Regions from separate parts of the Streptomyces sp. NPDC085900 genome, predicted to be linked through region 2. Evidence: riboswitches for the same ligand, from Rfam matches in the RefSeq annotation. Region 2 holds a riboswitch; the other holds the start of a gene.

Region 1 (7,088 bases), on a different contig from region 2:
ACAGGCCGTGGATCAGACCGGTGTTGTCGTCGGTGTTGCCGGTCAGTGCGGCCCAGCCGATGAACTGCGAACCGAGGATGCCGATCAGCACCAGGGAGATCAGGGTGCCGAGGACGGCCACGGAGGTGCGGGCGGACAGGCCGTGGCACATGTAGAGGGCGATCAGCATGATGGCGCTCGACCCGATGACGGCCACGACCAGGGGGTTCGAGCCCTGCAGGATCGCGGGCAGGATGAAGAAGTTCAGGATCAGGAAGCTGATGGCGAGCGCGACCAGCGCCATGACGCCTCGCAAGCGTCCGACGATCACGACGGCGACGGCGAAGATCCCGGCCAGCAGGGCCATCGGGAAGCGCCGGTTGACGTCGGTCACCGAGTACTGCAGGTTCTTCGGCGCAGAGGGCTCGTAGGCGACGACGACCTTCTCGCCCTGGTGCAGTTGCCGGGACTGGTCCGGCTGCACGATCTCGACGAACGTACGGCCCTTGTCGGGGCCGGTGTCGACGCGGACGGTGGCCTTCTTGCAGGTGCCCTTGGCCTCCTGCTGGGCGGAGGAGCCACCGGCGGCCGAGGTGGCGCCGACCGAGCCCCCGCCGGAGGCGTTGACCGACTTGCAGCTGACCTCGACGACCCTGGTGACCGTCGCCTGCTGGGACTGCCGGTCGAAGCCCACCCCGGTCCGCTGGTGCGCCGGGGCTCCGCCGGGCCACAACACCACGAGTCCGACCACTACGGCCGCGGCGAAGGGGATGAGGATCGCCCCGATCACCTTGCGCAGATGCCGGGATACGGGGGCCGCCGGGCCATGGCTGTGACTGTGCCCGTGACCGCCACCGGAGCCGTGCCCCTGGCCACCGCGTTCATGGTCATCGGACACGTGGTCGTGCGCATGCTGCTCACGGCCACCGGGCGCGTGCCCGTGCGTGTGCTGCTCATGGCCACCAAACGCGTGCCCGTGCGCGTGCTGCTCACGGCCCCCGGGGGGACCCGGGGCATCGCCGCTTACGGAGCCGGGCCGGCGGGGCTGCTCCGGCGGGTACGAGGGCTGCTGCGTGGTGGTCACCGCCCGATCATCGCAAGAACGGCAGAGGCCCCCTGTTCACCGCGCCAGAAATGACGCTAGCGTGGAGGCACCTTTGCACACGCGGGAGCTCGGAGCACCGGGCTGAGAGGGCGCTGACCTCCGTCCCAGCGATGTTTCACGTGGAACATCACCGAACTCGAGTGATGTTCCCCACGAAACGTCGACAGACGGAAACCGCTGCGTCGACCGCCGAACCTGTTACCGGGTAATGCCGGCGTAGGGAGTAGGTCTCATGACCAACAAGGACGTACGCACGCCTGCCTCCAGCAAGGACGAGCAGCCCGTTCAGGGCGCGCAGTCCCAGGAGGCCGGGAAGTCCATCGGCTGGCACAAGGCATACGTCGAGGGTTCGCGCCCCGATGTGCGGGTGCCGGTCCGTCAGGTGCACCTCACCAACGGGCAGTCGGTCACGTTGTACGACACATCCGGCCCGTACACCGATCCACTCGTCGACACCGATGTCCGCAGGGGGCTGCCGCCGCTCAGGGAGAACTGGATCATCTCCCGCGGCGACACCGAGGAGTACGCGGGTCGCCCCGTCCGTCCCGAGGACGACGGGATCAAGCACACCGCGCCCCGCGGCGGTCTGCGCAACCTCGACGCGGTCTTCCCGGGACGGCCGCGCCTGCCGCGCCGCGGTCGCGGCGGCGAGGCGGTCACCCAACTCGCCTATGCGCGCCGGGGCGAGATCACCCCGGAGATGGAGTACGTGGCCGTCCGGGAGAACGTCTCCCCGGAGGTCGTCCGCGAGGAGATCGCGGCGGGCAGGGCCGTACTGCCCGCCAACGTCAACCACCCGGAGATCGAGCCGATGATCATCGGCAAGCGTTTCCTGGTGAAGGTCAACGCCAACATCGGCAACTCGGCGGTGACGTCCTCCATCGAGGAAGAGGTCGAGAAGATGACCTGGGCGACCCGCTGGGGCGCCGACACGGTCATGGATCTCTCCACCGGCCGCAACATCCACACCACCCGCGAGTGGGTGCTGCGCAACTCCCCTGTCCCCATCGGCACGGTGCCGCTCTATCAGGCGCTGGAGAAGGTGGACGGCCGTGCCGAGGAATTGACCTGGGAGATCTACAAGGACACGGTCATCGAACAGGCCGAGCAGGGCGTGGACTACATGACGGTCCACGCGGGCGTCCGCCTCCCGTACGTCCCGCTCACCGCCAACCGCAAGACCGGCATCGTCTCGCGCGGTGGCTCGATCATGGCCGCGTGGTGCCTCGCGCACCACAAGGAGTCGTTCCTCTACGAGAACTTCGAGGAACTCTGCGAGATCCTCGCCGCCTATGACGTCACGTACTCGCTCGGCGACGGCCTCCGGCCCGGCTCGATCGCGGACGCCAACGACGAGGCGCAGTTCGCGGAGTTGCGCACGCTCGGGGAACTCAACACGATCGCCAAGCGTTTCAACGTACAGACCATGATCGAGGGCCCGGGGCACGTCCCGATGCACAAGATCAAGGAGAACATCGACCTTCAGCAGGAGATCTGCGATGAGGCTCCGTTCTATACGCTCGGCCCGCTGACCACGGACATCGCCCCGGCGTACGACCACATCACCTCCGGCATCGGCGCCGCGATGATCGCCTGGTGGGGTACGGCCATGCTCTGCTACGTCACCCCCAAGGAACACCTGGGCCTGCCCAACCGGGACGACGTCAAGACCGGCGTCATCACCTACAAGATCGCCGCCCATGCCGCCGACCTCGCCAAGGGCCACCCGGGTGCCCAGGAGTGGGACGACGCCCTGTCCGACGCCCGCTTCGAGTTCCGGTGGGAGGACCAGTTCAACCTGGCCCTGGACCCGGACACGGCACGGGAGTTCCACGACGAGACCCTTCCGGCGGAGCCGGCCAAGACCGCCCACTTCTGCTCGATGTGCGGGCCGAAGTTCTGCTCCATGAAGATCTCCCAGGACATCCGCCGCGAGCATGGCGGCACCCGGGAGGAGGTCGAGGAGGGCATGGCGCAGAAGTCGAAGGAGTTCGCCGCGGCCGGGAACCGCGTGTATCTGCCGATCACCGAACAGCCGTAGCCCCGCGGGGCGGCTCCTGCCTCACGGCCGAGGCGTGGGCCGCCCTACGCCACAGGGAGGTAGAGCCTCGCCAGCCGGGGCAGTCGCCGACGCATCTCCATGGCGTAGTCGAAGTCGAAGTTCGGCTTGCGCTCCCCCGAAGGGGGCCTTCCCGTGGTGGAGGGCGCAAGCCGAGGGTCACTCCGGCTGGTGTTCCGGGCCTCCGAAGTCCGGGCTGGTGTAGTCCGGGCTCGTGAAGCTCGGCCGGTGGCCGCGGGCCGGGCCGTCGTCGGGGCTGCTGAAGCCCGGGCGGTCGTAGCCGAGTTGCGGCATGCGGCTCGTCGGCGCCGAGGGTGCCGTGCTGTTCAGGGCGGCCGCCGCGCCGGGGTCGGCGAGGGCTTCCCGCAGGAACGGCAGGACGCCACGCTCCAGCAGCGCCTCGCGCCAGGCGTCCTTGGCGCGTGCCACCTCTCCGCTCAGCTCTCCGTACGGTCCGGCTTCGAGGGCCGGACGGTTGCGCAGCGCGGTCAGGAGCAGTCCCACCGCGGCCACGAGGATGGCGGCCGCGGTCATCGCGCCGAACACCCAACCAGCGGTGATCATGGTCTTGCCGAACATCTGCTTGGGTGCGACCGACCTGATGACGTACCCGACGAGCAGGAATATCACCGCGGCCGTTCCGGCGAGGACGGGGGTCAGGACGGCGGCGACGGCGACGGCGCCCGCGCCGGCGGGTTCGACGGCCTCGCCGAGGGTGGCAGCGAGCCCCATCGCGTCCGTGCCCGGCTCCGTGGAGCCCGACGCGCGGGTGGACGGGGTGGACGACGCCGGCTGGCGCAGTTCCTCGCGAACCTTCACGTAGTGCTGGTACTCGGTCGCCGCGGCCGCCGTGATGAGTGCGGTGGCGTTCAGCGCCATGGTGCGCAGCTGTTCGTTGTTCAGCCGCTGTCCCACAGCGGCCAGTTCCGGGCGGTGTGGGGCGGAGCGCAGCGCCTCATCGAGGACCCGCTCATACTCCTGGCGGTCCTCGCTCAGCAGGTGCTGCGGAACGCTGTTCATGTGCATCCCCCGATGCTCCGTAGGGCTTGGGGCTCGCATGCCAACGAGCCGTCGGGCAGAAACGGAGGGGAGCCTGCTACGGATAAGCCGATGGTAGAGCCGGGACGGCACAGGTCGACAGGGGGTTTCCGGAAATTGGGTCCTGGCCTGCGCCGTTTGTCGCGGCTCCGTCGTGGGGGCGCCTGCCCCGTGAACGTTCAGATATCCAGCGGAAGTTGTCGGACCAGCAGCTTTCCGGCCATGGTCACCCCGCCGTCCATCGCGATGGCCAGGCCTTCCGCGTAGACGTGCGGTCCCTCGACCACGGGGCCCGTGTCGTCCTCGCCCTCCTCGGAGCCGACCTCACCCAGGAGATAGGGGATGGGGCTGTGACCGTGAACGACGCGGGTGCCGCCGTACGTATCCAGCAGGGAGCGTGCGGCGTCCGCGCCGCCTTCGTCGCGGAAGGAGAAGCGCTTGGTGAACTTGCGGAACAGGTCCCAGCATTCGTCGGCGTCGTTGCGGGTGAGGGTCTCGCGGATCGTGTCGTTGACCGCCTCGATCGAGTCGCCGTAGTCGAGGTAGGCGGTGGTGTCCGAGTGCAGGAGCAGATAGCCGTCGACCTCCTCGACGGCGTCGAGGCGGGCCATCCACTGCAGGTGATGGTCCTGGAGGCGGTCCATGTCGGTCTTCTGGCCGCCGTTGAGCAGCCAGGCCGCCTGGAAGGTGGCGGTGCCCGCGCCGGAGTTGACGGGGGTGTCGCCGAACCGCTTGGCGCCGAGCAGCAGCAGCTCGTGGTTGCCCATGAGCGCCTTGCAGTAGCCGCCGGCCGCGGCCGCCTCGGCGGACAGCCGCATCACCAGCTCGATGACGCCGATGCCGTCGGGCCCGCGGTCGGTGAAGTCGCCGAGGAACCACAGCCTGGCGGTGCCGGCGCACCAGTTCCCGCCCGCGTCGATCAGCCCCTGCTCCTGCAGCGCGGCCACCAGTTCGTCCAGGTAGCCGTGGACGTCGCCGACGACGAAGAGCGGGCCGACGCCGTCGTTCGGCTGCGGAACCGCCTGGGCCGCGGGGTCGACGGGCACCTGGAGCGTGTCACCGCGGTTGATGACGGGCAGGTCGCGCTCGGTCGGCGTGTAGCCCTCGGGATACGTCTCCTCGTGGGGCGGTACGACGTCGCCGGGGTGCGTGCTGTGGCCGTACGGACCGGTCTCGTGGACGTACGCAGGCACCCGGAAGTCGCGCAACGTCGCCGTACGCTCCGTCTCGGGTCCCTGACCGGCCCCCTGAGTCATCAGACCCCTCCACCATCGCGCCGCATCTGCACCGCTTCGGACTGCCTGGTCGCAGCGGCCCGCGGTGTCGTGGGCCCATCATAGGAATGCGGATCGCGCCATGTGATGACCCAGGGGTGGTGAATCGGCGCAAGAGTCCAGTTCACCGCGGCTTTCGCCCCGATTGGGCAGGGCTTCGACCGCTGCTGACAGCGCTTGTTTCACTCCTCTTCGGGCGAACGCGGCGGGCTGACCGTCGTACGCGGGGCACGCCGCTGCGACGAGGTGCGCACGATCAGTTCCGTCGGTATCACCTGCTCGACCGGTTGGTCCGATTCGACCCCCTCGATCGCGTCGATGAGCAGCTGCACCACCGCCGTGCCGATCCGGCGCGGCTTCAGTGAGAGTGTGGTGATGGGCGGCTCGGTGGTGGCGTACACCCCGGATTCGCTGCAGCAGACCAGAAGCAGGTCGTCCGGTACGCGCAGGCCGTAGCGACGGGCGGCGGCGAGCAAATCGGTGCCGTTGGGGTCGAACAGGCCGTAGACGGCGTCCGGGCGGTCCGGACGGGCCAGCAGCCGGTCGGCGGCGACGGCCCCCGCACACGGGTCGTGCGCCGGGTAGGCCTCGTACACCGGGTCCTGGCCGACGCGCTCGCACCAGCGCAGGTACGCCGTGGTCGACAGGTGGGTGTACGTGTCCGTCGACGTCCCCGTCAGCAGGCCGATGCGGCGGGCGCCGGCGTCGGCCAGGTGGTCGAGGATCCCGAGTACGGCGGCCTCGTGGTCGTTGTCGACCCACGCGGTGACCGGCAGTGAGCCGGCCGGGCGGCCGTCGGAGACCACCGGTAAACCCTGCCGGACCAGTTCGCTGACCACCGGGTCCTGGTCGGAGGGGTCGATGACGACCGTGCCGTCCAGGGCGACGTTCGACCACACGTCGTGGCGCGAGGTCGCCGGGAGGATCACCAGCGCGTAGCCGCGGGCGAGCGCGGCGGAGGTGGCGGCCCGCGCCATCTCGGCGAAGTACGCGAACTCGGTGAAGGTGAAAGGTTCATCCCCGTACGTCGTCACCGTCAGGCCGATGAGGCCCGACTTGCCGGTACGGAGCGTGCGGGCCGCGGCCGAGGGGCGGTACCCCAGCCTGTCGGCGACCTCGCGTACATGGCGTCGGGTGGCGTCCGGGAGCCTGCCCTTGCCGTTCAGGGCATCGGAGACGGTCGTGATGGAGACTCCGGCGGCGGCGGCGACGTCTCTGATGCCCGCCCGGCCCGGCCGGCTGCCTCGACGTGAGGTTTCCGCGCGGCTCACCTGGTGCTTCCCTGCTGCTGTCATGGCGAGCCGATAGTAGGGCTCATGCGGTGGGGTAGGGCGGACGCATATGCACGCGTTGACAGGCACGTTTCTGCAAGGTCAATTGACGCCAACTGCCTTTGAATGCAAGTCAGTTGAACGATCCAATGGCATTACGTGACTTGTCGGCACGCATGAGCCTGCCAAGTCCCCGATGTTTCGAAGAGGTCTCAACTCACCTGCACGGGTGATGCGCGCCAGGGCGTGAGCCACCGGCGCATAGATATATGTGGCCGCGCCCCCTGGATTCGTCTGCCTTCGTGTGGTGTTGCCCGTGATGCGTGTGGGACGGATGAGGTCCGTCCCCACCAGTACGCAGC
Region 2 (7,088 bases):
CGCCCCTTCGGTCTGGGCTCCCGCGTCCGCGTCACCCGGCACATGGGTCGGCGCGAGATGCCGATGACCATGGAGTGCACCCAGTACGACCCGCAGCACTCCTGGTCCGTGCACGGAATCGACGGCCCGGTCAGGGGCAGGTTCCACGCCGAGCTCACCCCCCTCGACGACGGCCGACGCACCCACGTGACGATGGACCTCGACTTCGAGGGCCACGGCATCGGCAAGCTCCTGCTGCCCCTCATCGTCCGCCCCCAGGCCCGCAAGGAGATGCCGCGCAACGAACGCCTGCTGAAGGACAAGCTGGAACACACGGCCGCCTGAGGCGAGCTCCGCGGCAGAACACCCCGGGCCGCCCTCACCGGGCCGGGCAGCCCGGGGCGCGGTGGGATGTGAACCCACGGTGACATCGCTGGCACGTTGATCATGCGAACGGCGACAGACCCTTGCTCTCCAAGTGAGCGAGCAACGATTCAAGGCATGCGTCTGGCCTGGCCAGGTCAGCGCGGAAGAACGAGTCCTCACCGAGCGACCCGCCGCTGACGATGACCATCCATGCCGCCCGTCGCTCGACCATGCGTTCACCGTCGACCTTGAAAACGGTCGTGACGCCGCGCTCGGCCAGCCACTCCATCAGTTCGAGCATGTCCACTCGCACCCCTCCGGAGGGATCATCCCATCCCCGGAGGCCGCACCTGGGCCGTGCGAAGCCGACCAAGGCACAGGCGCCGTCCGCGGGTGACCACCCCCACCCCGCTCCGGCCTGGGCCCCCGGCGATGATCTGCCACACTGGAAGGGTTATGCCGAAGCCCGGAGAACTCACTTTCGTCGCCCCCCGCGGAGCCAAGAAGCCGCCGCGGCATCTCGCTGATCTCACGCCCGCCGAGCGCAAGGACGCGGTGGCCGAGATCGGGGAGAAGCCGTTTCGTGCCAAGCAGCTCTCGCAGCACTACTTCGCGCGGTACGCGCACGATCCGGCGGAGTGGACGGACATCCCGGCCGGCTCGCGCGGGAAGCTGCAGGAGGCGCTGCTGCCCGAGCTGATGACGGTCGTACGGCATCTGTCGACCGACCAGGGCACGACCCGCAAGACGCTGTGGCGGCTGTTCGACGGCACGCTCGTCGAGTCCGTGCTGATGCGGTACCCGGACCGGGTGACCATGTGCATCAGCTCGCAGGCCGGCTGCGGGATGAACTGTCCGTTCTGCGCCACCGGGCAGGCGGGACTCGACCGGAATCTGTCCACCGCCGAGATCGTCCACCAGATCGTGGACGGGATGCGGGCGCTGCGGGACGGAGAGGTCCCCGGCGGGCCGGCGCGACTGTCCAACATCGTCTTCATGGGGATGGGCGAGCCGCTCGCCAACTACAAGCGTGTGGTCGGGGCCGTCCGGGCCCTCACCGACCCCGCCCCGGACGGGCTCGGGCTCTCCCAGCGCGGGATCACCGTCTCGACCGTCGGGCTCGTGCCCGCCATCCACCGGTTCGCCGACGAGGGCTTCAAGTGCCGGCTGGCGATCTCCCTGCACGCCCCCGACGACGAGCTGCGCGACACCCTCGTCCCCGTGAACACGCGGTGGAAGGTGCGCGAGGTGCTCGACGCCGGGTTCGAGTACGTCGAGAAGAGCGGGCGGCGGCTGAGCATCGAGTACGCGCTCATCCGTGACATCAACGACCAGGCGTGGCGTGGCGACCGGCTCGGGCGGCTGCTGCGGGGCAAGCCCGTGCACGTCAACCTCATCCCGCTCAACCCGACGCCCGGCTCGAAGTGGACCGCGTCCCGGCCCGAGGACGAGAAGGCGTTCGTCGAGGCCATCGCGGCGCACGGGGTGCCGGTGACCGTCCGGGACACCCGCGGGCAGGAGATCGACGGCGCCTGTGGTCAGCTCGCGGCCACCGAGCGGTAACCTGAGGCCGTCCATACATATTCATATTCCGACAGGGGAGCGCCACAGCGCTGAGAGTGCGGCAACCGGGCCGCAGACCCTCTGAACCTTGCCCAGGTCATTCTGGGTAGGAAGTTCGGTCATCACTCAAGCTGTTGCGCCCTGCCCAGATCCTTCTGGGCGGGGCCGCGTCTCTTCCTGGTCACCCAGGAGGAACTTCAGTGCACACCAAGACGTTCGTCGCCGCGGCCGTCGGCCTCGGCCTGATCACCTTGTCCGCCTGCGGATCGTCGTCGGCCGGCGGCCAGTCGTCCGGCGAGTCCAAGACCGTCACGCTCGTCAGCCATGACTCGTGGGCCGTCTCCAAGAGCGTCCTCGCCGACTTCGAGAAGAAGTCCGGCTACAAGGTCAGGGTCCTCAAGAGCGGCGACGCCGGCCAGGCCGTCAACAAGGCCCTGCTCACCAAGGACAACCCGCAGGGCGACGTCTTCTTCGGCGTCGACAACACCCTGCTGTCGCGGGCCCTCGACAACGGTCTCTTCCAGTCCTACGAGGCCAAGGGCGCCGACACCGTCCGGCCGCAGTTCCGCGTCGACCCCGGCAAGCACCGGGTCACCCCCATCGACTACGGCGACATCTGCGTCAACTACGACAAGGCCTACTTCAGCAAGCACCGGCTGACCCCGCCGCAGTCCTTCGACGACCTGGTCAAGCCCGCCTACAAGAACCTCCTCGTCACCGAGAACGCCTCCACCTCCTCGCCCGGCCTCGGCTTCCTGCTCGGCAGCGCCGCGCAGTACGGCGACGACGGCTGGCAGGGCTACTGGAAGAAGCTCAAGGCCAACGGCGTGAAGGTCGTCGACGGCTGGGAGCAGGCCTACAACCAGGAGTTCTCCGGCTCGGCAGGCGGCAAGAAGGCCAAGGCCGACCGCCCGCTCGTCGTCTCCTACGCCTCCTCGCCGCCCGCCGAGGTCGTCTTCGCCGACCCGCGGCCCAAGACCGCGCCGACCGGGACGTCGTACGGCACCTGCTTCCGGCAGATCGAGTACGCCGGTCTGCTCGGCAACGCGAAGAACGCCAAGGGCGGCAAGGCGTTCATCGACTTCCTGCTCGGCAAGGAGTTCCAGCAGGACATGCCGCTGAACATGTTCGTCTACCCGGTGGTCGAGGGTGCGAAGGTGCCCAAGGAGTTCACCGAGTACGGCCCCGCCGCCAAGGACCCGGAGACCATGGCCCCGACGAAGATCGCCGCCAACCGTGACCAGTGGGTCAAGTCGTGGACGTCACTCGTACTGAAGTAGCCCCGCGCCCGGCGCGGCGGGGGAGCGCGGCTCGGCTCGGCCTGATGGCCCTGCCGGTCGCGTTCTTCGCCGTGTTCTTCGCCTGGCCCGTCGCCGCGATCGTGGCGCGCGGGCTGAAGACGGACGGGACGTGGCACCTCGGCCGGATCGCGGACGTCGTCGCGCAGTCCGACATCCGGCACGTCCTGTGGTTCACCACCTGGCAGGCGCTCGCCTCCACCGCGCTCACGCTGCTGATCGCACTCCCGGGCGCGTACGTCTTCGCCCGCTTCGACTTCCCCGGCAGACAGGTCCTGCGGGCCGTCGTCACCGTCCCCTTCGTCCTGCCGACCGTCGTCGTCGGTACGGCGTTCCTGGCGCTCGTCGGACGCGGGGGACTGCTGGACGAGCTGTGGGGCGTACGGCTGGACACCACCGTGTGGGCCATCCTGCTGGCGCACGTCTTCTTCAACTACGCCGTCGTCGTGCGGACCGTCGGCGGGCTGTGGGGGCAGCTGGACCCGCGGCAGGAGGAGGCGGCGCGCATGCTCGGCGCGTCCCGCTTCCGGGCCTGGCGCACGGTCACCCTGCCGGCGCTCGGACCCGCCGTGGCCGCCGCCGCGCTGATGGTCTTCCTCTTCACCTTCACCTCCTTCGGCGTGGTGCAGATCCTCGGCGGGCCGACCTTCTCCACCCTGGAGGTCGAGATCTACCGGCAGACCTCCGAGATCTTCGACCTGTCCACCGCCGCGGTCCTGACGATCGTGCAGTTCGTCGCGGTCGGCGCGATCCTCGCCGTGCACGCGTGGACTATACGGCGCCGGGAGAGCGCCCTGCGGCTGGTGGACGCGGGCGGCACCGCCCGGCGGCCGCGCGGGGCGGGGCAGTGGGCGCTGCTGGCCGGAGTCCTCGCCAGCATCGCCGTACTGCTGCTCCTCCCGCTCGCCGTGCTGGTCCAACGCTCGCTCGGCGGCTCGGACTTCGGCTACTACCGGGCGCTGACGAAGGACGACGACACCTTCCTCGTCCCGCCGATCGAGGCGATCGGCAACTCCCTGCAGTACGCCCTCGCCGCCACCGCCATCGCCGTGGTGATCGGCGCGCTGGCCGCCGCGGCCCTCGCCCGGAGGGATGCCGGCCGGCTGGTCCGTGGCTTCGACGCGCTGCTGATGCTGCCGCTGGGCGTCTCCGCGGTGACCGTCGGCTTCGGTTTCCTGATCGCCCTGGACCGGCCGCCGCTGGACCTCAGGTCGTCGTGGATCCTGGTGCCGCTCGCCCAGGCGCTCGTGGGCGCCCCCTTCGTCGTACGGACCATGCTGCCCGTGCTGCGGGCCGTGGACACGCGGCTGAGGGAGGCGGCGGCCGTGCTGGGGGCTTCGCCGTGGCGGGTGTGGCGCGAGGTCGATCTGCCCCTGGTGCGGCGGGCGCTGCTGGTCGCGGCCGGGTTCGCGTTCGCCGTGTCGCTCGGGGAGTTCGGGGCGACCGTGTTCATCGCGCGGCCCGACAACCCGACCTTGCCGGTCGCCGTGGCGCGGCTGCTCGGCCGGCCGGGTGATCTCAACTACGGGCAGGCTATGGCCCTTTCGACGATTCTGATGGTGGTGTGCGCGGTGGCGCTGCTGGTGCTGGAGCGGCTGCGCACCGACCGGACCGGGGAGTTCTGAATGCTGCTGAGCCTGCAAGACGCCACCGTCCGCTTCGGTGGGCGGGCCGTGCTCGACACCGTCGGCCTCGACGTCGCCGAGCACGAGGTCGTGTGCGTGCTCGGGCCGAGCGGCAGCGGCAAGTCGACGCTGCTGCGGGTGGTGGCGGGGCTGCAGGAGCTGGACGCCGGACGGGTCTCGCTCGACGGGCGGGACCAGACGGGCGTGCCCGCGCACCGGCGGGGGGTGGGGCTGATGTTCCAGGACCATCAGCTGTTCCCGCAGCGGGACGTGGGTGGCAACGTCGCCTTCGGACTGCGGATGCGCGGCGCCTCGAAGGCCGAACAGGGCGATCGTGTGGGGGAGTTGCTGGAGCTGGTCGGCTTGCCGGGGGCCGCTCGCCGGGCCGTCGCCTCGCTGTCCGGCGGTGAGCAGCAGCGGGTGGCGCTGGCGCGTGCCCTGGCGCCCCGGCCGCGGCTGCTGATGCTGGACGAGCCGCTCGGCCAGCTCGACCGCTCGCTGCGGGAGCGGCTGGTCGTCGAACTCCGGGAGCTCTTCGGCCGGTTGGGCACGACCGTGCTGGCCGTCACGCACGACCAGGGCGAGGCCTTCGCGCTGGCCGACCGGGTCGTGGTGATGCGGGACGGGCGGATCGCCCAGTCCGGTACGCCGCTTCAGGTGTGGCAGCGGCCGGCGGACGAGTTCGTGGCCCGCTTCCTCGGCTTCGACAACGTGGTGGAGGGCACGGTCGCGGGAGAGGCGGCGGACACCCCCTGGGGGAAGGTGCCGGTGCCCGAGGACGCTCCCCAGGGCACGTGCACCCTGCTCGTCCGCCCCGCCGGCGTCCGGCTCGTCCCGGCCGACGAGGGGCTGCGCTGCACGGTCGCCGCCCGCACCTTCAAGGGCACCCACGTCGCCGTACACCTGCAGCCGCGGGAGGCGCCGCGGCTGGAGGCGGCGTGCGCGCTGCGGGAGGCGCCGGAGGTCGGGGACACGGTCGGGGTGGCGTTCGACGCGGCGGAAATCGTGGTGCTGAACTGATCACCGCCTCCGTATGGTGCGGGCATGACACTCCTCCCGCATGACCGTTACTGTGCCGAGATCGCCCACCAGGTCGAACAGCTGAGGGCCGTGGTGACCTCCGGGGCCGACCTGGCCGCCACCGTCCCCACCTGCCCCGACTGGACCCTGGAGCAGCTCGTGCTGCACATGGGCGGCGTCCTGCGCTGGTCGGGCACGCTGGTGCGGACACGGGCGCAGGAGAACATCGCCGACGAACTGGTGCCGCGCGGCGACGGCCCCGAGACCCCGGGCGACGCGGCCGCCCTCGACGCCTGGCTGGCGGAGGCCGGCGAACTGGTCGTGGACGCGCTGCGCGAGGCCGGACCCGACGCGAAGGTGTGGAGCTGGGCCGGGGATCAGACCGCCGCCTTCTGGGCCCGCCGCATGGCCCACGAGATCACCGTCCACCGCGCCGACGCCACCCTCGCGGCGGGACTGCCGTACGACGTGGCCCCCGAGATCGCCGCCGACGCGATCGACGAGTGGCTGGAGATCGTGCAGTTGATGGGCCGGCGCGGGGAGGCGGAGCAGCCGCTGCGGGCCGGCGGCAGCATGCACCTGCACGCCACCGACGCCGCACCGGAGGCGAACGCCGAGTGGCTCGTCGAGGGCGCCGGCGAAGGCATCGTCTGGCGCCGTGGCCACGAGAAGACGACCGTCGCACTGCGCGGCCCGCGCACCTCTATGCTGCTCGCCCTCTACCGCCGACTGCCGCTGGACGGGCCGGGGTTGGAGGTCGTGGGGGACCGGGAAGTGCTGGAGTTCTGGCTGGACCGGGCGACCTTCGGCTGAACACGACCGCGGCCCGTCCCCCGGGGATACGGGGACGGGCCGCAGTCTGTTGCGAAGTGAGGCGTCAGCGCGAGCTGTTCGCCCCGCGACGGCGCATGCCGAAGTAGACGGCGCCGCCGCCCACGACGACCAGGCCGCCCGCGATACCGGCGATCAGACCGGTGTTGGAGTTCGCACCGGTCTCGGCGAGGTTGGAGTCACCGGCCGCCGGGGACGGCTCGTTGTCGGTGCTGCCGGCCGGAGCGGTGCTGCTCTCCGAGGCCGACGGGGTCGGGCTCGGGGACTCCGAGGCCGGGGTCGAGGCGGACTCCGACGGCGAGGGGGTGGCCGGCGGGGTGGACTCGCCCTTCGAGCAGCCCTCGGCGGGGGTGCTCAGGTTGGGCTTGATGTCCTTGTCGACGATCGGGTGGTCCTTGTCCTTCCC

The links. Region 2 has a riboswitch for thiamine pyrophosphate ahead of ACIGDI_RS30745 (thiamine ABC transporter substrate binding subunit). Riboswitches for the same ligand answer to the same signal wherever they lie in the genome.
Region 1: it holds a riboswitch for thiamine pyrophosphate, as region 2 does, so the genes downstream of both, thiC (phosphomethylpyrimidine synthase ThiC) here and ACIGDI_RS30745 (thiamine ABC transporter substrate binding subunit) in region 2, are expected to answer to the same signal.

What each region holds. Positions count from the first base shown of each region.
Region 1 is NZ_JBITSP010000015.1:64,753-71,840, forward strand. It holds gene ACIGDI_RS37595 (YibE/F family protein) at 1-1,063, opposite strand, end outside; TPP riboswitch at 1,135-1,324, shown strand; gene thiC (phosphomethylpyrimidine synthase ThiC) at 1,317-3,125, shown strand; gene ACIGDI_RS37605 (hypothetical protein) at 3,303-4,169, opposite strand; gene ACIGDI_RS37610 (metallophosphoesterase) at 4,361-5,437, opposite strand; gene ACIGDI_RS37615 (LacI family DNA-binding transcriptional regulator) at 5,638-6,750, opposite strand.
Region 2 is NZ_JBITSP010000010.1:145,904-152,991, reverse strand. It holds gene ACIGDI_RS30760 (SRPBCC family protein) at 1-324, shown strand, start outside; gene ACIGDI_RS30755 (hypothetical protein) at 425-646, opposite strand; gene rlmN (23S rRNA (adenine(2503)-C(2))-methyltransferase RlmN) at 802-1,908, shown strand; TPP riboswitch at 1,932-2,039, shown strand; gene ACIGDI_RS30745 (thiamine ABC transporter substrate binding subunit) at 2,109-3,188, shown strand; gene ACIGDI_RS30740 (ABC transporter permease) at 3,233-4,831, shown strand; gene ACIGDI_RS30735 (ABC transporter ATP-binding protein) at 4,832-5,851, shown strand; gene ACIGDI_RS30730 (maleylpyruvate isomerase family mycothiol-dependent enzyme) at 5,876-6,664, shown strand; gene ACIGDI_RS30725 (LAETG motif-containing sortase-dependent surface protein) at 6,729-7,088, opposite strand, start outside.